Regions from separate parts of the Peribacillus sp. YIM B13472 genome, predicted to be linked through region 2. Evidence: riboswitches for the same ligand, from Rfam matches in the RefSeq annotation. Region 2 holds a riboswitch; the other holds the start of a gene.
What was found. Region 2 has a riboswitch for glycine ahead of gcvT (glycine cleavage system aminomethyltransferase GcvT). Riboswitches for the same ligand answer to the same signal wherever they lie in the genome.
Positions count from the first base shown of each region.

Region 1: linked by a shared signal. The riboswitch ahead of ACFX4I_RS09590 (amino acid permease) and the one ahead of gcvT (glycine cleavage system aminomethyltransferase GcvT) in region 2 are both predicted to bind glycine.

Region 1 covers NZ_JBHZPG010000009.1:52,738-64,748, reverse strand. Annotated here, with positions in the region: gene argH (argininosuccinate lyase) at 1-278, shown strand, start outside; gene ACFX4I_RS09600 (sodium:solute symporter family protein) at 650-2,128, opposite strand; gene ACFX4I_RS09595 (DUF3311 domain-containing protein) at 2,125-2,325, opposite strand; gene ACFX4I_RS09590 (amino acid permease) at 2,614-3,957, opposite strand; glycine riboswitch at 4,166-4,244, opposite strand; gene ACFX4I_RS09585 (amino acid permease) at 4,747-6,132, shown strand; gene ACFX4I_RS09580 (hypothetical protein) at 6,158-6,433, opposite strand; gene ACFX4I_RS09575 (hypothetical protein) at 6,390-6,764, opposite strand; gene ACFX4I_RS09570 (FAD-binding oxidoreductase) at 6,834-8,183, shown strand; gene ACFX4I_RS09565 (LysR family transcriptional regulator) at 8,654-9,565, shown strand; gene ACFX4I_RS09560 (LLM class flavin-dependent oxidoreductase) at 9,699-10,721, shown strand; gene ACFX4I_RS09555 (LLM class flavin-dependent oxidoreductase) at 10,799-12,011, shown strand, end outside.
Region 2 covers NZ_JBHZPG010000006.1:91,163-103,173, reverse strand. Annotated here, with positions in the region: gene comGA (competence type IV pilus ATPase ComGA) at 1-981, shown strand, start outside; gene comGB (competence type IV pilus assembly protein ComGB) at 965-1,999, shown strand; gene comGC (competence type IV pilus major pilin ComGC) at 2,029-2,388, shown strand; gene comGD (competence type IV pilus minor pilin ComGD) at 2,396-2,839, shown strand; gene ACFX4I_RS06945 (hypothetical protein) at 2,826-3,164, shown strand; gene comGF (competence type IV pilus minor pilin ComGF) at 3,112-3,591, shown strand; gene comGG (competence type IV pilus minor pilin ComGG) at 3,584-3,970, shown strand; gene ACFX4I_RS06930 (YqzE family protein) at 4,085-4,270, shown strand; gene ACFX4I_RS06925 (YqhG family protein) at 4,317-5,117, opposite strand; gene ACFX4I_RS06920 (DEAD/DEAH box helicase) at 5,095-6,783, opposite strand; glycine riboswitch at 7,158-7,245, shown strand; glycine riboswitch at 7,249-7,332, shown strand; gene gcvT (glycine cleavage system aminomethyltransferase GcvT) at 7,471-8,577, shown strand; gene gcvPA (aminomethyl-transferring glycine dehydrogenase subunit GcvPA) at 8,595-9,941, shown strand; gene gcvPB (aminomethyl-transferring glycine dehydrogenase subunit GcvPB) at 9,934-11,391, shown strand; gene ACFX4I_RS06900 (rhodanese-like domain-containing protein) at 11,555-11,938, opposite strand.

The DNA.
Region 1 (12,011 bases), on a different contig from region 2:
CGATTGGTGAAGGGAAGGAGCTTTATGATTGGGACACACAAGACATCAACAAGATCATCAATGAATTCGTTGCAGTAAATTTAACTGAAGACGAATGGAAAAAGATCATCTCTCCCGAATACTTTGTGGAAATTAGAAGCATTCAAGGCGGGCCCAGCCCGAAAGAGGTTACGAGGATGATCGTAAATAGAAAACAAAAACTGCAGCAACAGTTGCACGAACATAAGGGAATCGTTAAAGCAATGAATGATGGCAGGAAGGCTTTAGTGGATTACTGAAGATGCGGGAAAAAAGATAATGAGTTTAACGGAATGAAATTCACGAGTATTTGCTCCAAACTTACGAGAAAAAGTTTGGAATTCACGAGTATTTACTCCAAATCCCAAGTAAAAGCCCGAACCTCCTGATAAGAGTATTTTTTCGTTGTATTTATTAGTTGAAATAGGGATTTGATTATAAACAAAAAAGATTAGTAGTTTAATATGAGACATTGTTTTTTGTCTGCTATTAACTTTCTATAATCACTCTTAAGAAAAAAGGACATTATGACTTTGGATGTCGATTATAAGAAAAGCTCAGTCTTATGACTGAGCCTTTCGATGTTCTTCTAATGTTTCTTTATCCAAAATAACCAGCATCAGAGAGTGTTTCATATATCGTTAACGGATTTAGGTTCCAACTGAACCGCGGGGTTTCTGAAAGCAAGACTTACCGTGATCATCACAATGAAATTGACCGCCAAGGCGATGATTCCCACATTCAAATCCTTCGCTGCTTGCGGCAAGGATGGAAACAAGGTTCCTATAGTTGAAGAACTGAGTGTAATGCAGATTACGATGAATAATCCGGTGATGATGCCGGCGATTGCGCCATATTTATTGATGGGATTATTCTTCTTCAGACTAAAGAGCAGGGACGGGAATAGCTGTGTAATGAGACTGTATCCCATAAGAATTAATGCTGACATCGTTTCGCCGCCGTTTAAGGTGAAGTAGACGGCTATAAGGGCAATGACTGGAACAAGGAGCTTTGCCAATCGCACAACGTGGCGATCGGATACTGCAGGTGCAAATTCCTTATAGACGTTTTTCGCGAGCAGTGTAGCGACGCTCATCAAAAGCATGGATCCCGGCACCAATGCGGTCAACAATCCAGCTCCGCCGATTATGCCTATAAACCATGGATCAAAGGTCTCGATCGAAAGGCGCAGCAATGAGAGGTCTGCATCTGCCCCAACGAGTCCGGGCACTTTCAATATAGCTGTAAACCCAACGAAAAAGACGAATAACAGCATGAGTGTATATAAAGGGCTGATGATGGCATTTTTTCGAAATACCTTGCCGCTGCGTGCTGAATAGACAGCGCTGAAAACTTGTGGCCACATATAGAATCCGAATACGAGCAATATTACCGTGGAGATAAACCATGATACGCTAAGTCCCTGGTCAGGGAACTTTAGAAAACCAGGTTTGGCCGCATCAATCGCTTCAAACATCGGCTGAAATCCGCCAAAGTAATGCATCGGCAGATAAATCCCCAAAAATCCTATTATGGAGACCATCATTATATCTTTAATGACCGCTATCCAAACAGAACCGTGTATACCGGAGATCATCACATAAATGGTAAGGCTGATCGCCCCCATCCAAACTGCCTCGGACATTGAGATGGCACCATAAGATGCCTCTGAGACAATGATTCCCAATCCTTTCAGCTGCACGACGATCACTGGAATCATCGACACCACACCGACAAGTGCAGCCAAAATTCCTAAACTGGGACTCTTATATTTGCTCACAAAGAAATCGGATTGAGACATCAGTTTATTTTCTTTGGCATATTTCCATATTTCCGGAAGGAGCCAATAGGATAATACGTAAGACAAAGTAATGTAAATTAGAACATATAGAGCGGGTGCGCCCTTGCCATATGCCCAGCCGCTGCCGCCAAGGAAGGAGAAGGTCGTATAGATTTCCCCGGCCATCAGCAGAAAGACGAAAATCGCACCAAAACCACGTCCGCCCACCGTCCATTGTTCCAAGTCCATATCTTTTCCTTTTGAAGAGCGTATCCCTAAAAATATCGATAGAAGTAAAAATGCTAAAATGATTAAGAGAGCAATATTCATTTCTGGTCACCTTCCCGATTCCTGGGATCCAGCTTATACATGATGCCCAATATGGCAGAGGTAAGGACAACCCACATAGCCATCCAGAACATATTGAAAGGCATCCCTAATACGTATGGTTCTATTTTATTAACAAAAGGTAGAAATCCTAGTATGCCTATAAAAGGAACTAGAGTAAGGATATATATAATCTTCATTAAACAAACCCCTCCGTTTTAAATAAGTGAAACGTCCATCAATGGGGTTTATTCTTCAATGCCACTGATGGCTGGGTGAACCAAACCGGGAAGGAAAATTCGTGCATGTCCGATTTACCTTCTTTTAAAAAAGGTCCAATGATATATAATAGCTTACACTATTTTGATATAAAATTTAATGCAGTTGCCTGATATATTTGAGCAACTGTGCGCAGACAGCCGGACCCTGATATGTTCATAAAACAGATAAAGCCTTGAATTCATAGTGAGTTCAAGGCTTTATTTCCTTTAGCTATATTTTTTTCGAGTATTATATAGTATTACCAAAAGTATGAACCAGATTGGGGTCAAGAGCAGTGATAGTCGTGTTGCTTCAGCGAATAGCATAACAATAAGGATGAACAGGAATAATCCTAATATGGCGTAATTGACAAAGGGTGTAAAAGGAGCCTTGAAAGTCGATTCGGCTCTTAGATCAGGCCTTGTTTTTGAATATTTGATATGGGAGATCAAGATAATGCTCCATACCCAAATGAAACAGATGGCACTGATGGTCGTCACGACGGTAAATGCCTGTTCAGGTATCAGCTTGCTTAATAATGCCCCTATTGATACAACGATTGTGGATGTTAATAAGGCATTGCTCGGAACAGCCTGTTTATTTAATTTTTCCAGTTTAGCAGGGGCTTCGCCATTCCTGCTTAACGTATAAAGTATTCGGCTCGTTGAAAATAAACCGCTGTTGCATGCAGAAGCAGCGGATGTCAAAACGACGAAGTTGATGATCCCTGCAGCGACAGGAATGCCGATTAACGCAAAGACCTCTACAAATGGGCTGCTCGTGGCATCCAGTTGTGTCCATGGGTTGACGCAGAGAATGACGAATAGTGCACCAATATAGAAAAGTAAAATCCGGACAGGGATTTTATTGATGGCAGATGGAATGTTCTTTCTCGGGTTTGCCGTTTCTGCTGCGGAAACCCCGACCAATTCGACACCGACAAATGAGAAGACGACCAGCTGTAAAGATAATAGGAATCCAGAAATGCCATTAGGGAACATGCCCCCATGATTCCATAGGTTCGTTACGGAAACCGTTCCGCTATTGGTATTGAAGCCGATGATCAAAAGAATGATTCCTACGATGATTAAGGCAATGATCGTGATTACTTTAATGATGGCAAACCAGAATTCCAATTCACCAAATAACTTAACGGTCAAAAGGTTCAATCCTAACAGAATGACTAGGCATATTAGAGCCGGAATCCATTGAGGGATATCGAACCAATATTGCATATAGACGCCGACAGCTATGATATCGGCCATTGCGGTCATGATCCAACAGAACCAATATGTCCACCCTGTTACGAAGCCGGCCCATGGACCGACATATTCGGTTGCAAATTCAGTAAATGATGTATACCCTGCATTGGATAATAGCAATTCGCCCAGCGCCCTCATCACAAAAAACAAGGCAATCCCTATTATCAGATAGGAGAATATAATGGAAGGTCCAGCTAATTGTATGGCTTTTCCGGATCCTAAAAATAAACCGGTGCCAATGGTTCCTCCTATTGCAATAAGTTGTACATGTCGATTTTTTAAATCTCTTTTTAATTCCTGTTTAGCCAATTCTTACGCCCCCGTTTTTTATAGTCTTGTTAGTGAATGATTTCAACCTGCATGGTCTTGGAGAGAGGGACGTGATTTCTTGCCCTGCTTGCCTATTCCATTGGTTTTCAAGAGTGTAGTTTTAAGTCCAATCACAAAATGGACAATAAAAAAAAGAGATTGGATAATACCAATCTCTTAAAGGGTTCAGAATAACAATTCTATCATTCGTTACTCTTCTGTCCTTTTGCCTGAGATTGTGAATCCTTCGGCGCTGCATCTTGTACAGTCTCTCCAGAAGCTGCTCCTGCTATAGTGTCATCCATAGCATTCATCGCTTGCTTGTATGCGGTTGTGAAGAAATGTCTGTCAGTGTCAATCTTCCACTGTTACATCATTCATTATGCTTATAAAATAATATTGGAATTCTATCATCTATTTTTCGGAAGGTCAACAAGTTTTTTTGAAGTGAAAACGGCAATAGCTGCAGTTTTATAGTGGTCTTAATATTTTTTAAGGTACTTGAAAAAATTGTTTTTTGGATGATCACTATTATGAAATATTGAACATCATTTTTTTGAAATGATATTTTTAGATAAGGGAAATTGCCAAGATATATTTGGTAACTGTTTATTTCAAAAATACAATTGTATTTTTACAGAATATTTACTATTATAAGATAAGAAAACATAATTGAAGTGTTATTGATATTTTTTTCGATAAAGCATTTCTAACCGCAATAATTAATAGAGAGTCGTTCGTGTTAAGGATGGAAAAGCATTACCGATATTGCATCAGGGGGAGTTAATCATGTCGAACAAGGAATTAAAGAGAGGGCTGGAATCAAGACATATTCAAATGATAGCTTTGGGCGGAACCATCGGGGTCGGGTTATTCATGGGTTCTGCGAGCACGATCAAATGGACCGGGCCCTCTGTTATGCTTGCTTATGCAATCGCAGGTATTTTTATATTTTTCATCATGCGTTCCATGGGTGAGATGCTATATTTAGAACCGACTACAGGTTCTTTTGCAACCTTTGCAAGCAGCTATATACATCCCTTGGCAGGTTATATGACTGCTTGGAGCAATTGGTTTCAATGGGTAATCGTCGGAATGTCCGAAATCATCGCGGTTGGGTTGTATATGCAATATTGGTTCCCCGAGTTACCTGCTTGGATACCAGGTGTGGTCGCCATGATCATCTTGGGGGCGGCAAACCTCATTTCCGTTAAATCCTTCGGGGAATTTGAATTTTGGTTTGCGCTTATAAAAGTCATAACGATTATATTGATGATCATTGCCGGCCTTGGCCTTATCTTCTTTGGAATAGGAAATGGCGGGGATGCAATTGGATTATCGAATCTATGGGAAAATGGCGGCTTCTTTACGGGAGGCTGGACAGGATTCTTCTTTGCGCTTTCCCTGGTCGTGGCATCCTATCAAGGCGTTGAGCTTATCGGCATCACAGCCGGAGAAGCGAAAGATCCAACGAAGACCGTAACAAAAGCGATCCAATCAATCATATGGCGTATATTAATTTTCTATATTGGTGCCATATTTGTCATCGTGACAGTCTTCCCTTGGGATCAACTGGATGACTTAGGAAGCCCATTCGTTTCAACCTTTGCTAAAATAGGTATCACAGCAGCAGCAGGAATCATCAATTTTGTTGTAATCACTGCGGCAATGTCTGGATGCAACAGTGGGATTTTCAGTGCAGGGCGTATGCTGTACACACTTGCATTGAATGGCCAAGCTCCAAAAGTCTTTGCTAAAGTATCTAAAAATGGAGTGCCGGCATACTGCACGATCGCTGTACTATTAGGATTGGGCATCGGGGTTATCCTGAATTACCTTGCACCGCCGCAATTATTCCTTTATGTGTACAGTGCGAGTGTATTACCCGGGATGATTCCATGGTTTGTCTTACTTATCAGTGAGCTTAAATTCAGAAAAGTAAATGCCGCTGAAATGGAGAAACATCCGTTCAAGATGCCGTTGGCCCCTTACAGTAACTATGCGACAATTGCCTTCTTACTGATGGTGCTGGTCGGTATGTGGATCAATCCTAGTACCCGGATTTCCTTAGTTGTCGGGATCGTTTTCCTAGCCTTGGTCGTAGCAAGTTATTACATGCTGAAAATGGATAAACGAACACCATTGGATGTTAGATCCGATGATGAGATTTCCTGATAAGGTAACAAAAAAAGCCCTTCTCTTAATTCGAGAAGGGCTTTTTGTTTTTTTGATCAATTGTGGAACTCACGAGTAAAGCTGGGAATTCACGAGTAAATGCGTGGAATTCACGAGTAAAACCATTGAATTCACGAGTAAAGTAGTTGAATTCACGAGTAAATGCGTGGAATTCACGAGTAAATGCGTGGAATTCACGAGTAAAGTAGTGGAATTCACGAGTAAAGCCGTTGAATTCACGAGTAAATGCGTGGACTTCACGAGTAAAGCTGGAATTCACGAGTGAAGTAGTCGAATTCACGAGTAAAACCGTTGAATTCACGAGTAAAGTAGTTGAATTCACGAGTAAATGCGTGGAATTCACGAGTAAAGCCGTTGAATTCAAGAGTAAATGCGTGGACTTCACGAGTAAAGCTGGAATTCACGAGTAAAGCCGTTGAATTCACGAGTAAATGCGTGGAATTCACGAGTAAAGCTGGGAATTCACGAGTAAATGCGTGGAATTCACGAGTAAAACCATTGAATTCACGAGTAAAGTAGTTGAATTCACGAGTAAAGCTGGAATTCACGAGTAAAACCGTTGAATTCACGAGTAAAGCTAAATTGACCCCACTACAAGGGAGGGCCAGCAAGAGGAATGTATCTTTCTGTCAGGTTTTTTCATAGGATGTAACATATTTACCCGAGGAAGGGGTTATCTTTTGGAAAGAACAAAGCTTACCGGGCGTATCGTTACACCTAATGATGCTGAGTATGAGCGTGCCAGGATAAATAATAACTTAAGTTTTTCTAAATTCCCAAAGGTCATTGTGTTTTGTCAAAATTCCAATGATGTGTTGAATTCATTGAAGTGGGCCCGGGAAAATCATGCACCTTTCCGGGTTAGGAGCGGCAGGCATAGTTATGAAAATTTTTCATTAGTGAATGGCGGTCTAGTCATTGATATAAGTGAAATGTACAATATCAAGGTCAATCGTGAAAAAATGATCGCAAAAATTGAAGCCGGAGCTGATTTAGGGCGAGTATATAATAAGTTATGGAACTATGGAACGACGATTCCGGCTGGGACCGAAAGCAGTGTTGGTGTTGTAGGTCTTACGCTCGGCGGTGGAATAGGTATGTTAACGAGGCGCTTTGGACTTACTTGTGACAATCTGCTTGAAATAGAAATGGTAAGGGCGTGTGGAAAGAGGGGCGCCAAACTCATTAAAGCAAATAGGAAAATCAATAGTGATCTATTTTGGGCATGCTGCGGGGGAGGAGGGGGAAACTTTGGCATAGTCACTTCTCTTACTTTCAGGGTAACCCCCGTATCAAGGGTATCCGTTTTCTCCGTCACATGGGGGTGGGAAGATTTCGAAGCGGTGTTTGAAGCCTGGCAGGATTGGGCCCCTCAAGCTGATGAATGCTTAACTTCAGAAATAGAGTTCAAGGCAAAGGAAGCAAACGAAATTTTTGCTAAAGGTGAATTTGTTGGAACGTCACATAGATTGAAGCAGCTATTAAAGCCTTTGACAAAAACTGGTTCACCAATAAATGTCATGATAAAGGAAGTCCCATACATTGAAGCCGTAAGATTCTTTGATTATCCAGCTGGAAATCAACCGGCGTATCGAAAGAGGTCAGGATCTTTCATTGAAAAAGCTTTTCCGCAGCAAGCAATCATGACCATGAAACATTTTTTAGGAAATGCTCCAAATGAAAATGCAGCCATTTGGCACCAATCCCTAGGAGGAGTGGCGGGCCTTAAAGATCCAAAGGAGACAGCTTTTTATTATCGCGATGCCATCATCGCCCAGGAGTATCAGGCTACATGGACCAATCCAGAAGAAGAGCGGCTAAACATTCGTTGGATCAAGGACCTGAAGCATGCCTTGTCGCCATTTACTACCGGTGACTATGTGAATTGGCCGGATACTCTAATCAAAGATTGGCCAACTGCATATTATGGAGAAAATTTCAAACGGCTTAGGGAAGTGAAAACGAGGTATGATCCATACAATGCGTTTAAGTTCCCACAAAGCATACCGCCATTAAATAAGTGGGGTTGAAAAAAAGCTTGGGTTCACCAAAAACACAGTTATATAAGGCCTATTCCTAAATTTGGATATAGGCCTTTTTCTTCTTGTTTTGAATCAATTAATCGAGATCACGCTCAAAATCATTCCGCTTGCTGAGCTTGTACTGTATTGTAACCTGATTTACGGAAGATTGGGCTTGGGCGATTTCTTGAGCGGTGAGAATGGAATTATTAGTTTTATTTACTTAGAATCCTGAAATTTTCATCTGCATAAATAGTAATGTGTTCCTTGAATATCAAATTGTAAGATAATGCAAAAAAAAATCGTGACTTATTAGTTGTTCAGTTTATTAAATTGCACTTTACTTATTGGTTTTATAAGATTAAAATCGGAGAAAGAATTATTATAAGAGGATGAGCTGATTGGACAACCAAAAGCTCCTGAACGCGATAAGCGAACAGGAGCTTTTTGCGTTCATTTTGGAAAAAGGAGTTGGCTAGATGAATATTGATCATATTGAAGCTTTTATGTATGTTGTTCACCTTAATAGTTTTCATAAAGCCGCAGAGGCAATGTTTTTATCACAGCCAACGGTTTCGGCAAGAATTAAGACGCTTGAGAGTGAACTCGATTCAGTACTATTTGAGAGGCAAGGGAGAGGGATTATTTTAACCGAAAAAGGGAAAGCCTTCATTCCATTTGCGGATCAAATTATTCGTACCTTTCACCAGGGGAAAAAGCAGTTGAAAACAGGAAGTGAACTGGAGGAAATAACGATAGGGGCTAATATCATTACATCGCAATACTTTATTCCATTTGCTCTTCCTCTATGGAAAAAGGAAAACCCCAATTTACGCTTTAAATTTATTTCAGCAACAAATGATGCATTAATGAAAAAATTGCTTCAGAAACAGGTTGATATAGCCTTTATGAAGGATGTTACACATAGTGGTCTGCAAAATTACAAAACCCTTGATAATTCGATTCGTTTAGTCGTGTATCCAGGACATCCATTTCAACTTCAAACTGAGCTAACAGTACAGGAATTAGCAATGGAGCCGTTGGTATTTTTTGAGTGTGGTGCGCTTGACTGGAATCACGTTCATAAAATTTTTGAAGTATCCAAAGTAGAGCCGCGCATTGAATTTCAGGTTGATCACCTGGAAGTGGCGAAGTCGCTAATTCTTAGCAGAAGCTGTATCGGATTTTTACCGTACTTATGTATTAAAAAAGAGTTAGAACAGGGAACTTTGATTGAAGTGGATGTGTCACATTTAATCAAGATAAAGCAGCACATCTATCTGACGCATTTAAATCACGGGATGGAATCCCCTCTATTATGGAAAGACATTCTTTTATCAATTCGGAAATTTGAGAAAAACGATCAGCAATTACAGATACAATCGAATTGATAGATATTTTCTATCAATACAATATTTTTTTCTATTAGTAAAACCATTGCCATTAGCATGTTTTAGGTGATAGGATATGTCAAAATATAATTATTCGCATAAGTAAACTTTGAATTAAAGCGGAGGAGAGAATATGAGTTATAAGCTTGGCATTTTAGACCAGAGCCCGATATTTCCAGGAGCTTCAGCATTTGATGCACTACAGCAAACCATTAATCTGGCTAGACATGCAGAAGAGTGGGGGTATACCCGTTTCTGGGTATCGGAACATCATCATGCCGAACAGCTGGCGGGGTCCTCCCCGGAAGTATTGATTTCTTATTTATTAGCCCAGACAAAATCGATTCGGGTAGGGTCCGGAGGTGTTATGCTTCAGCATTATAGTCCATATAAAGTGGCGGAAAACTTTCACGTGTTATCGAATCTTTCGCCAGGCAGGGTAGACCTTGGCATCGGAAAGGCACCAGGTGGTCTCCCCTTATCAACGAAGGCGCTACAGTTTGGAACTGTGAATGATGGTAAAGATTTCGAAGAGCGATTATCTTTCCTGCAGAAGATAATCGAAAATTCAGTCAATGAAACTCACCCGCTTGCAGGCATTCAAGCGACACCACTCCCTTCCAAAAAGCCTAAGATGTTTCTGCTTGGTGCAAGTGCTGACAGCGCGAGGCTAGCAGCCGATCTTGGTATAGCTTATGTATTTGCTCGATTTATCAATAGTAATGAGACTGTACTCGAAGATGCTTCCCGCATTTACCAAAGTATCTATCCAACTGGGAGCTTTAAGGTATCGGTTTCAGTGATTGCCGCTCCTTCACAACAAGAAGCAAAACAGTTAACAGGTGACCAGAAGATTGTGAAAGTTCATCTCAAAAGCGGTCGTTCTGTCACGGTCCAAACACTAGCGCAAGCAGAGTTATTCGGGAAGCAGTCTGGGGAACCTTACGAAATAGAAGAACAAGATTCCAATATTATTGCTGGAACTCCTTCTTATGTAAAAGAAGTCTTAGCAAATTTACATGAAAAGTACGGGGTAGATGAGTTTATCCTACATTCGCCGATTTTAAAGGAAGCAGAAAGGTTCAGATCTTTTCGATTGTTGAGTCCACTTCAATTAGTCTTATCTGAAGAGAAACACGTTACGAGCCTAAATTAAAAAGGCTTCAGCAATTAGGGAAGATGGTGGATGTCAGTAAAGCTGAAAACCGATTAATTATTAAAGGAGGAGTATTAATGTCTGAGCAGAGAAAGTTGAAATTTGGAGCGCTTATTCATGGAGTTGGAGGGAGTATATCTGGTTGGAGACATCCAGACATTCAATCAGATGCCAGTGTTAGTCTTGAATTTTATAAGGAGCAGGCCCAGAAGGCTGAAGAGGGAAAGTTCGATTTACTTTTCATTGCTGACGGATTGTTTATCAATGAGAAGTCAATACCGCATTTTTTAAATCGATTTGAACCACTTACCATATTATCCGCACTGGCTGCTTTCACATCAAGAATAGGGCTTGTCGGAACAGTTTCCACCTCATACAGTGAGCCATTTACTGTAGCTCGGCAATTTGCTTCACTTGATCACATTAGTCAAGGTCGTGGCGGATGGAACCTTGTTACTACCCCTCTTGAGAGTACGGCCTTGAACTATAACAAAACGATTGAAGAACACCCTGATCATGCCAAACGCTATCGGATAGCATCAGAATATATACAAGTCACCAAAGGACTTTGGGATTCATGGGAGGATGACGCGTTTACCCGGGATAAAGAGTCCGGTGAGTTTTTTGATCCTTCTAAAATGCATCAATTAAAACATAAAGGAGAATTTTTCTCCGTGCAAGGACCACTCAACATTGCCAGATCTAAACAGGGGAGACCTGTCGTTTTTCAAGCTGGTTCATCAGAAGCTGGCAAAAATTTTGCCGCTAAAGAAGCGGATGCAATCTTTACAGGTCAACCAACATTGGAAGATGCAAAGATTTTTTATCAAGATGTAAAAAACAGGGCTATTGCATTCGGGAGAAACCCTGATGAAATTGTTATTATGCCAGGTATCGCGCCAATCATTGGTGCAACTGAGGAAGAGGCGGAGCACAAATATCAAGAACTCGCTAACCTAGTTTCTATAGATAAGGCGCTTGACTATTTGGGACGTTACTTCGATCATCATGATTTTTCCCAATATGAACTGGATGCACCTTTCCCAAATCTCGGAGACATCGGAAAAAACAGTTTCCGAAGTACGACTGACCGAATTAAACAGGAAGCGAAGGAGAAACAGTTAACGCTCCGTCAAGTAGCACTTAAGGAGACAACACCCCGGACTTCTTTCATTGGAACTCCAGAGAGAGTAGCACATTTGATTCAGCAATGGTTTGAAGAGAAGGGGGCGGATGGATTTATCTTTTCTTCAAGTGTTCCAAATGCTTTAAGTGACTTTGTAGACTATG
Region 2 (12,011 bases):
CTCATCCAATTCAGGATAGACAATAAGCTTGTTCCAAAGGAAACACTATCATTCTTTGAAGCTGAGAGGCTGATCGCCCATTTGAAGTTCCTTGCCTCGATGGATATAGGGGAGAAAAGGAGGCCACAGAGTGGTGCCATCACCATCAATTTGGCTAACCAGGTGGTCGGACTCCGCCTTTCCACTTTACCCACCGCCCATCTCGAAAGTTTGGTCATCCGCTTAATACCCCAACAGAATATCCTTCCTCTAGAACAGTTATCCTTATTTCCAAGCACCGTTCAAAAATTGATTGCACTCCTGAAGCATTCCCATGGCATGCTCATATTTACCGGTCCGACCGGCAGTGGAAAAACCACGACACTATATTCCCTGCTTCACCATGCCCATGAGATGATCAATCGAAATATTATTACACTTGAAGATCCCATTGAAAATGTATCCGAAAAGGTATTGCAAGTCCAAATCAATGAAAAGGCGGGCATTACGTATTCTGTCGGTCTAAAAGCTGTACTGAGGCATGACCCTGACGTGATTATGGTAGGGGAAGTCAGAGATGCAGAAACCGCTAAAATCGCAGTGCGTGCTGCATTGACCGGTCATTTGATACTGACAACCATGCATACAAGGGACGCCAAGGGCGCCATCTCCAGGTTACTGGAATTTGGCGTCAGCTTGCTTGAAGTTGAACAGAGTTTGATTGGCGTGACAGCACAGCGGCTGGTTGAATTGCGATGTCTTCCATGTAAAGGGGACTGTGCTTTAGCTTGCAAAATGACTGCCAGGAATAAAAGGGCAAGTGTTTATGAATTGCTATATGGAAAAAGCCTGGCTGAGGTTCTCCGGATAATGGGAGATGAAAAAGGAAAGGCAACGGTCAGCTACCGCCAATTGAAGGATGAAATCGGAAAAGCGGTTGTGATGGGTTATGTGGATTCCGAGGAATATGAACGGCTGGTATACGATGAAACCAAAAAGTAAATGGAAGGTAAAAGAACAGGCGGTCTTTATTTCGAAGCTAGGTGAATTATTGATTCATGGTTATCCTTTGGCGGACGCTTTACATTTTCTTGAGTTTCAGGAATCAAAGAAGAAAGCGGAAGACTTCACTCAGGCTAAAGCCGATTTAAGGAACGGTTACCCGTTGCACATGGTGCTGACCCATCTTGATTTTCATCCGCAGCTTGTAAGTTATATATTTTATGGAGAACAGTATGGCGACCTGGAACGGGCGTTGAAAGAAGGAGGGCGATATTGGAAGAAAAGAACCGAGGATATGGATAAAGTAAAAAAGTTAATGATGTATCCCGTATTCTTAGTCTTTTTTGTAAGCATCGTTTTTTATATTCTTCAGAGTGTTCTCCTTCCCAAATTCCAGACAATCTATTTCACGATGGATGTCGATCAGCATACTCTCTTAAAATTAATGTCAGCATCCACATTCATTCTTCCAGCACTCCCCTTCTTTTTACTCGGATTGCTCCTAATCTTGTATGTACTCAAACGATTTTGGTTTAACGGATTGTGCCCATTAAGGCAGCGAAGGATTTTGATGGGAATTCCGATATTCGGGACCTTCATCAAATTATACGAAACTTATTTTTTTGCTAGCCAATTCAGTGGCTTACTTTCCGGAGGGCTATCGATAAACGATAGCATCAAATTATTCTCGATAAATCAACAGCAGCCTTTTTACCAAAAACTATGCAATATCATTAAGGATGATCTGATCGAGGGCAGATCACTTGAAATGATTTTTCGGGAGCTCCCATATTTTGATGTGAATTTACCGGTGGTCGCTGCAAATGGTCAAAAATACGGCAGACTTGATGCGGAGCTGCTTCATTACAGTCGTTTTTTACTGGAGAAAATTGAAGAGAGAATGAATGCAATATTGAAAATCATTCAGCCTCTTATGTTTTCACTTATAGGTCTTTTGATCGTATCCATTTATTTGGCAGTTTTGCTGCCGATGTTCTCACTGCTCGAAGGTATATAGGATTTCATTTTTGTATTCCGGAGGTGAAAATGCTCGAAGGTCATCTGGTATTCAGATGGTTTCAGGAGCATGATGATATGTTGAAGAAAGTGATGAATGAACGAGGTTTTACACTAATTGAGATGCTTATTGTTTTACTGGTAATATCCATCCTTTTGATTATAACGATCCCCAATATCACGAAGAACCAATCTACAATCCAGTCTAAAGGATGTGAAGCATTCGTGAAGATGGCCCAAGCACAGGTACAGGCTTATGAGATCGACAATGCTAAACTGCCCGGAAGTATCGGTGAATTGGAAAGTCAAGGCTATCTCAAACAGACATCCTGTCCTAATGGGGATGAACTTAGTTTGGATAGTAAAGGAAAGATAACGGTCGTTGAGTAGGAGAGAAGTGAATATACGGCCTTCCAATGGGGGGTATACATTATCTGAAACCCTCATTGTCCTCGTTATTTTTGTACTTCTGATTTCCATCGGTCCTAATCTATATCCTAGCTTCACTAAAGGAATGGAAAATAGGCTATTCCTTTCTCAATTCCATGAAGATCTTTTCTATGCACAACAGTATGCCATCAGTCATGAGAGCTTGATTTACCTCCATATTGATAATACCAAAAAGGTTTATACCGTTTCGTCTTATAAGGAGGGGGTCGTTCTTGAGAGAAGCATACCAGAGGATATACAGTTTTTAAGTGGCACTTTGGGCTTCAGCTTTCATTTTAATCAGTATGGAAATGCTTCAAAAGCCGGAACGATTATGATTGACACCTCAAAGGGAAAGTACAAGTTGATCCTCAATATCGGTAAAGGGAGGTTCAGGATTGAGAAATTGTAAAGGTTACGTCTACCTTGAGCTGATAGCCGCATTTGCCGTTTGTATATTCCTGGTCCTTGCCATTTTACCAATTCTTGAAGAGTTATTGATGCATCGGAAAGATATTGCCGTAAGGACAGAAGCCCACCATTTATTATATGAAAGATTGACGGCGTTCATGGATGGGGAGATACAAGCAGTTGGTCAGGAAATCATTTATAAAAAAAAATCCTATGAATTGGTTTGGAAGGACCATGGGGATATCCCGGGAATGATTGAAGGGTGTATACGTTATGAAGATGAATCGGGTAATCTGGAATCCATTTGTGATGCTGCGAAAAAATGATGGCTTTACGATGATCGAAATGCTTTTTTCTTTAATGATTTTAATGACGACGTCCCTTTTTGTTCTACAGCTTTTTTCTATCATTCACACCCAGATGGGGTCCGTTGATAAATTGCACCCTAAAGAGTGGGAGGTCTTTACCATGCAAATGAAGCAGGAGGTCCGGAGTTCCAAAGTTCAGGATGTAATGGGAAATAAATTATATTTGCTTTCAGGTGAGCAATTATCATCGTTTGAACAATATGAAGATAAGGTCCGAAGACGAGTGAATGGAATGGGGCATGAGGTCATCTTGCAGAACATTTCGGAATTCCGGGTTGAGAAGGATGGCGGTGTCATTGTTATAAATATAACGGATAAAGCAGGAACTACTTTCAGTCGAAGATTTCACCCTTTCATTAGGAATGTTACGAAAGTCGATGAATAATCAAAAAGGAGTCGTTTTCCCGATGGTCATGATTGTAGCGAGTGTTTTCATCATGTTCACGATACTAATGATAGACCAGTTTATCATTGATAAAAAGTTTTATAAAGAAGTGGAAGAATCGCTTGTGGCCGACCATCTTGTCCATCTAGCCATCAAGGATGTGACGGCAGAGTGGGGCGAAGAGATCCCAAAAATCATCCAAGGTGAAATTTCATATCCCAATGGTGTGGTGCGGTATTCTTTGATGAAACAAGAAGATCCTTACGTATTTATCGAGTTTTCTTCCACGACTAAAAATGGCCGTGTGGGAAGGGTCATCATTCAATACGATAAAGAAGCGGGGAAAGTGAAAGAATGGTTGGAAAAGCAGGCTGTGTAATGCGTAAAATCAACACTCTTTTAAACGACGCGACAGGTTCACGTGTTCAGGGACCAAGCGAAGGAATAAAAGGAGCGTAAACCGGGCATAATTTGCATAGGGTGATGATTTTATATGTCTACAAATGCTTATATTAAATATTTGACGCAGCAGCTTGTCGAGTATTTTAATCTGACGAAAAAAGAACGAAAAGAAAAGCGCCGTCACAGAAAAGAGGATAAAACTCATGGTATGTCCCATTGGTTTGGCATTGTCCCTTTTGCTTTGTCGATGTTCGTAAGGAAAAATATCAAAAAGTGAAACAGATGTCCCGAACTTAGGACATCTGTTTCTTTTCGTGCTTTACTTATCCCAACGCCCTATCTGAAAGGTAAAATAATCCTCCGTTGATGATGGATATTCTGATGTTGGGTTCATATTGAGCTTTTAGTGCTTCTTTCTCGGTATAATAACTCTCACTTTTTTCGTCCATATCCTTGTAAAAATGCTCCAATAAATTCAAATCATTCTGCCAGCGCAGCATTGCTTCCTCCGCCCAGGAATGGTCATCATCCTCGAAACTGGTCCTGATGTATGTATCCAGTCTTGCCAATCCACTCTTGGGCATGATCAAAGGTGAAAGCGTAAAGGAGTAATCCGGTATTTTTGGGGTGACCTTTACCGGTAAAACCCGATGGTGAAACCTTTCCATGATTTCACCCGAGATTAAATTCAATCCGATCGACATGAAAGTATCTTTTTTACGGTCGCATTGATAGGATATTTTCACATTCAGGGTCAGCCAAGGAAACAAAGGATTATTTCCGCCGCCTTTTGATGGAGGAGTATCCTCAAAAAGTCTAGTATAACCTGCCAGCTTTTTGGTTGATTGAATAATCTGATGAAGGCGTGGGGAGCCAAAATGAATCATTTCTCCCTTTAAATCGGATGGAGCTTGTTCTGGATCGGTAATGAAAGTCATCTGTGCTGGGTTTGGAACGCCACCTGTTTTTTCTAGATAATGCCAATAAAAGGGTCTATTCATTAATTCTTTATCCATTTCAATCGTCAATTGGACTGTAAGGTGGGTTGGTGCATTATCCAGTATTTCACAATCGTTGGCCTTAAAGTAAGTTATTAAAAAATCATGAATTTCCTGTTGCTGCATGAACCTCACCTTCCTTCATTGATTGAGCGAATTGGATTAATGATGAAAAATTATCCATCTTGATTTTCATTTCGCCCTCTGTTTTGGACTCGCCGACCACATCGATTAAATATTCTTCAATGTTGTTAATATCCAGTTTGGTTAGAATATCATCCAATTCTCCAATTACTTTTTCGAATAAATTAATTTTTTCGTATAGTAACTTCAGAATATGTTCTTCTACTGTATTTTTCGTGGCAAAGTTATAAATCATCACATCTTCTTCCTGGCCAAGACGGTGAATCCGTCCAATTCTCTGTTCGAGCCTCATGGGGTTCCATGGCAGGTCAAAATTAATCAAGTGATGGCAAAACTGAAGGTTTATCCCTTCCCCGCCAGCTTCTGTTGCAATTAATACCTGGATATTCTTTTGGAATAATTCTCGCATCCAGTCTTTCTTTCCACGCTTAAAACCGCCCCGGAAAGGAACCGAAGAAATTCCATTCTGCTGTAGGTACCATTGGAGATATAGCTGAGTCGCCCGGTATTCGGTAAAGATAATCACTTTGTCATCAATTTTCTTGATCAGTTCCAAAGCTTTTTCAGCCTTGGAGTTCTGAACTGTTTCATTCACTTTAGAAAATAAATCATCAAGCTTTGCCAAATAGTCAGGGGAAGGCTGATCATATTTTTCTTTCATATTCTTTAATGTATAAAAGACCGCCTCTCTGCTGCTGCATGCTTCCCTTTGAAGAGTGAGAGCCGAAAAGGCGCTTCCTTTTGATCCATCCGAAATAGGCTTGAATTTGGAAACAGCATCGTACAATGCCTGTTCCGTTGGAGAAAATTCAATGGTGATGGTTTCCACATGCCGTTTTGTCCATTCAATGCCAGTATCGGCCCGCCGGTTTCGAATCATGACAGTATTGACCAGTTCCTTTAGGTGTTCATCTTCAATGATGTTCCGGCCTTTCCCTTTATACTTTTCCGAAAAGAGTGAGGCATTTCCCAAGTGGCCCGGTTTCAATAACGAAACGAGGTGAAAAATCTCCTCGACTTTATTTTGAATCGGTGTGGCTGTCAGGAGTAGACAAAATTTCTTTTTCAGATTTTGGACGAATTCATAGTTCTTCGTCTTATTGTTTTTAAGTTTATGAGCTTCATCAATAATGATGAAGTCATATTCCTGAGTGAAAATGATATCTCGATGTGGAGCGCGTTTCGCTGTATCAATGGATGAAATGACAACATCACAGGAGTCCCAAACATAACTTTTTCTCTGAACGACTGCCGGAATATGAAACTTGGTATTCAATTCAAAAGCCCATTGTGTGACAAGGGAGGCTGGAACAAGGATCAATACCTTTTTTACTAGGCCTCTAATCATATACTCTTTTAGGATCAAGCCTGCTTCAATTGTTTTTCCGAGCCCCACCTCATCAGCTAAAATGGCCTTTCCATTCATCTTTTCCACCACTTGCTTGGCTGCTTCCAATTGATGGGGAAGCGGGGTTAACTGCGGAAGGTGCTTGGGCGCCTGTAAACCTTCAAAATCAGGGATGATAAGATTTTCCTCCATTTGAACCGCCAACTTATAAAGCTCCCAATTTCCCCATGGACCGTCATTTTCCATTTTTTGCAGAAACTCGTCATTCCATTCAGAATTGAAGGATATATTGATTTTCATAGAAATAACTCCCTCTTAAATCATAATTTCCTTAATAAAAGGTCAAAACCCGAACATTTCGTATGTGAAGTAAGAAAAATATTTCTCTTCAAAAGATATTGCAGAGATAAGTTTCTTAGGGTAGGATATAAGTATATTTAGAAAATTCCAATTTCCAAATGCTACAAAGAATCTTTGTACATCGATTTTGCAGTTCGCGTTTTCTTAGTATGGGCTATAGGCTCCTAATTTATCCAAGATTACTGAAGGGGATCACTCAAACGGTTTCTGAAGTTTTAGGAGAATTGGCAGAGAATGCTTCCATGATGCTCAAAGGTTTTACCGATGCTTGGGGCTATTTCGCTTCCTTTCATTGGTAGACCATTCATATGCGGGTGAAGATAAGGGGAGAGACTACGGATGTAGCGCCGAAGGAGCAAACTTAGCAGTGAATCTCTCAGGCAAAAGAACTCTTATTGGACGCAACTCTGGAGAGCGCCGCCCGTTTTGGGACGGCCACCAAAGGGGAAAACCTATTACATAGGTAAACTTTCAGGTTTCAGGACAGAGAAAAAGCTCAAACGGGCTTTCTCTGTCCTTTTTTGTGCTTTTTTCACATCATGAATCAGGATATACCTGATGCGTAATGACAAAAGCTTTTGATAATGAAGCCAATTAATTTTAAAAAAATCTGAAGGGGGTCATTTTTTGACCAATTTAAAAAGAACACCACTATTTGAGGTTTATCGTGAATACGGAGGTAAAACGATTGATTTTGGCGGCTGGGAACTTCCTGTCCAATTTTCGGGTATAAAGGACGAACATGAAGCCGTACGTACAAAAGCGGGGTTATTTGATGTTTCCCATATGGGGGAAGTCGATGTTAAGGGTCCTGGGAGCCTTTCCTTTTTACAGAAGATGCTGACTAATGATATATCAAAGCTGCAACAGGGCGGTGCCCAATATACCGCCATGTGTTATGAAAACGGAGGCACAGTTGATGATCTTATCGTGTATAAAAGGGCTGAGGACGACTATCTGCTCGTGGTCAATGCAGCGAATACAGAAAAAGATTTCAATTGGCTGCAAGCTAATTTAACGGAAGATGTCCAAATTACGAATGTATCGAGTGACTATACACAGCTGGCACTTCAAGGACCATCTGCAGAAAAGATATTACAAAAACTATCGGAAAATACTGACTTAAGTGAAATTGGATTTTTCAAGTTCAAGGAAAATGTCCTGATCAACGGTATCTCCACGTTGGTATCCCGTACTGGATACACTGGTGAAGATGGTTTTGAGATATATAGCGACAGTGAAAATGGTCCTGCCCTTTGGAAGGCGATTATGGAAGCCGGAAAGGAAGAGGGGGTTCAGCCGATTGGTTTAGGTGCTCGTGATACCCTGCGTTTTGAAGCGAAACTGCCGCTGTATGGGCAGGAGCTTTCAGCGGACATCACCCCGATGGAAGCCGGTATTGGTTTTGCAGTAAAAGTGGATAAGGAAGTGGATTTTTTCGGGAAAGCCGTTCTTGCTGAGCAAAAGGAGAAAGGAGCTCCCCGCAAGCTTGTGGGAATTGAAATGATTGACCGTGGCATTCCACGTCATGGGTATAAGGTCTACAGCGGTGATAAAGTCATTGGCGAGGTCACGACCGGTACCCAATCACCAACGTTGAAGAAAAACGTGGGATTGGTACTTATCGATAAGGAATTTTCGGTGCTGGATGCGGAAGTCGAAGTGGAAATCCGTTCCAAACGTTTGAAAGCCGTTATCATACAAACACCTTTTTATAAAAAACCACGTAAATAGAGAGGAATGGTCATTAGATGAAACATCGTTATTTACCCATGACAGAGCAAGATAAACAAGAAATGCTGCAAGCGATAGGGGTATCTACTGTTCAAGAACTTTTCAATGATATCCCTGAAAGCGTTCGTTTTCAAGGAGAATACGATATCAAGCCTGCTAAATCGGAACCTGCATTAATGAAAGAATTATCAAGGCTTGCTGCCAAGAATGCGGACCTTAAAAGCTATGCTTCCTTCCTTGGTGCGGGTGTCTATGACCATTACGCACCGGTCATCGTCGATCATGTTTTATCCCGTTCTGAGTTTTATACGGCTTATACACCCTATCAGCCTGAAATTTCACAGGGTGAGCTTCAGGCGATCTTTGAATATCAAACGATGATATGTGAATTGACGGGCATGGATGTAGCTAACTCCTCCATGTATGACGGCGGGACGGCGCTAGCTGAAGCAGCCATGCTTGCTTCAGGCCAGACACGACGCAAGAAGATTCTCATTTCAGGAACCGTTCATCCTGAATCAAGAGAAGTTGTGAAGACATATGCGAAAGGGCAACGCGTGGAAGTGGTCGAAATTCCTTATAAAGACGGTGTGACGGACTTAGCTGCTTTAAGTGAATTGGCGAATGATGACATTGCAGGAGTGATCGTGCAATATCCGAACTTTTTTGGCCGCATCGAGCCATTGAAAGAAATGGAGGAAATCATTCATGGAGTCAAGTCCATGTTTATCGTTTCCAGTAACCCGCTTGCATTGGGAGCTTTGACATCCCCTGGTGCACTCGGTGCAGATATCGTAACGGGGGATGCCCAGCCATTCGGCATTCCAGCGGCATTCGGGGGACCTCATTGTGGATATTTTGCCGTTACTAATAAACTTGTTCGGAAAGTTCCGGGCCGACTCGTCGGTCAAACGGTGGATGAAAATGGAAAAAGGGGATTTGTACTGACGCTTCAAGCTCGTGAACAGCACATCCGCCGTGACAAAGCCACATCCAACATTTGTTCCAATCAAGCTTTGAATGCCTTGGCAGCTTCTGTTGCAATGACCGCGCTTGGGAAAAAGGGTGTCAAAGAAATGGCCGTGCAAAATATTCAAAAAGCGCATTATGCGAAAAAAGCAATCATGGCAAAAGGGGCGGAAGTGATATTTGACGGTCCTTCGTTTAATGAATTTGTCATTAAACTGCCTGCTTCGTTTTCAGAAATCAATAAAAACCTTTTTGAAAAAGGGATGATCGGCGGCTTCGATTTAGGAACGGTTTATCCTGAGCTGAAAGACCATATGCTGGTCGCGGTAACTGAACTTAGAACAAAAGAAGAAATTGATGCACTTGCGCAGGAATTGGGGGATCAACATGAATAATCAAGATCAATCACTCATTTTTGAAATCAGTACTTCCGGTCGAATCGGATACAGTCTGCCAGAAATGGATGTTGAAACTATTCCGCTCGAAGAAATTCTTCCTGCCGGCTACATCCGTGAAGAAGAGGCAGAGCTTCCTGAGGTGTCCGAACTGGATATCATGCGTCACTATACAGCACTTTCCAAACGGAATCATGGGGTGGATTCGGGTTTTTATCCGCTGGGTTCATGCACGATGAAATATAATCCGAAAATAAATGAAAATGTGGCACGCTTCAACGGTTTTGCCCATATTCATCCATATCAGGATCCGGCTACTGTTCAGGGAGCATTGGGACTATTATTTGATCTGCAGGAACACTTAACGGAAATCACCGGGATGGACCAAGTGACATTGCAGCCTGCAGCAGGTGCTCACGGTGAATGGACTGGATTGATGATGATTCGCGCTTTTCACGAAGCGAATGGCGATACAGAACGAACTAAAGTGATTGTACCTGATTCTGCACACGGTACGAATCCTGCCTCTGCAACTGTTGCCGGACTTGAAACGATTACAGTGAAGTCCGATGAAAATGGGTTAGTCGACCTTGAAGATTTAAAGCGTGTTGTCGGACCGGATACGGCGGCATTGATGCTGACGAACCCCAATACATTGGGATTGTTTGAAGAAAACATTTTGGAAATGGCACAACTTGTCCATGACGCAGGTGGGAAGCTTTATTATGATGGAGCCAATCTGAATGCAGTCCTATCAAAAGCACGCCCGGGTGATATGGGCTTTGATGTGGTGCACTTAAATCTCCATAAAACATTCACAGGCCCGCATGGCGGCGGCGGCCCGGGTTCTGGTCCTGTAGGGGTGAAGTCGGACTTGATTCCTTACTTGCCTAAACCGCTTGTGGTCAAACAAGGTGAGCAATTCGTTCTTGATTATGATCGTCCGCAATCCATTGGCAGGGTAAAACCTTATTATGGTAATTTCGGGATAAACGTGAGGGCATATACGTACATTCGGTCAATGGGTCCTGATGGCCTTAAAGCCGTCACCGAGAATGCGGTCATCAATGCCAATTATATGATGCGTAGATTGGAACCTTATTTTGACTTACCATATAATCGTCATTGTAAGCATGAATTCGTATTAAGCGGACGCCGGCAAAAGAAATTAGGGGTAAGGACACTCGATATAGCAAAAAGATTGCTGGATTTCGGGTATCATCCCCCAACCATTTACTTCCCGTTGAACGTGGAAGAAGGAATGATGATAGAACCGACTGAAACCGAGTCAAAAGAAACGCTGGATGCGTTCATCGATGCGATGATCCAGATTGCCAAAGAAGCGGAAGAAACCCCGGAAATCGTTCAGGAAGCTCCGCATACAACCGTTATTAAGCGGCTTGATGAAACTCTCGCTGCAAGAAAACCTGTTCTGCGTTATCAAGCATAGACTGATAGCTTACACGAAAAAAATCCCTGCCTGCCGGCGGGGATTTTTCATGTTTTATGTATTAGAATTCATTAAAGTCCAACAGTTAACTTTCATTTTCCTAGGCCCGCATGATGCACATGAAGGCTTTTTAATTTAAAAGAGCCCATGCGGAGATGGGGTCTTATTTCTTTGCTTTGATTTTCCCGGTCCACATCTTGAAACCGCCCTTTAAGTGAAAAAGTTCCCTGTAGCCCTTTTTGTATAGCATGGCTGCAGCTCTTCCGCTGATGATTTCGCTTTGAGCGTACAAATATACAGGCTTGTCCGGCCTAATTTCGACCAAGCGGGTTTTCATTTGAGTCATAGGGATGTTTCTTGCGCCTAAGATATGACCATTATCGAAATCATTCGGTTCCCGCACATCGATTAGCTGCACTTTTCTGTAGTTAGCGATAAATTCGTCCTGTGTTAATGTTTTAACGATTTTACGCTGGCGGTACCAATTAAAAAGTGAATACGCAATAACCACTCCTAAGATGATGAGCAGTGTATATAATATTTCCAAACATAAAAACTCCCTTCTACCTTAACGAATACAGACAATCTTTATTATATAATTGCTTTACCCAATAATCAAA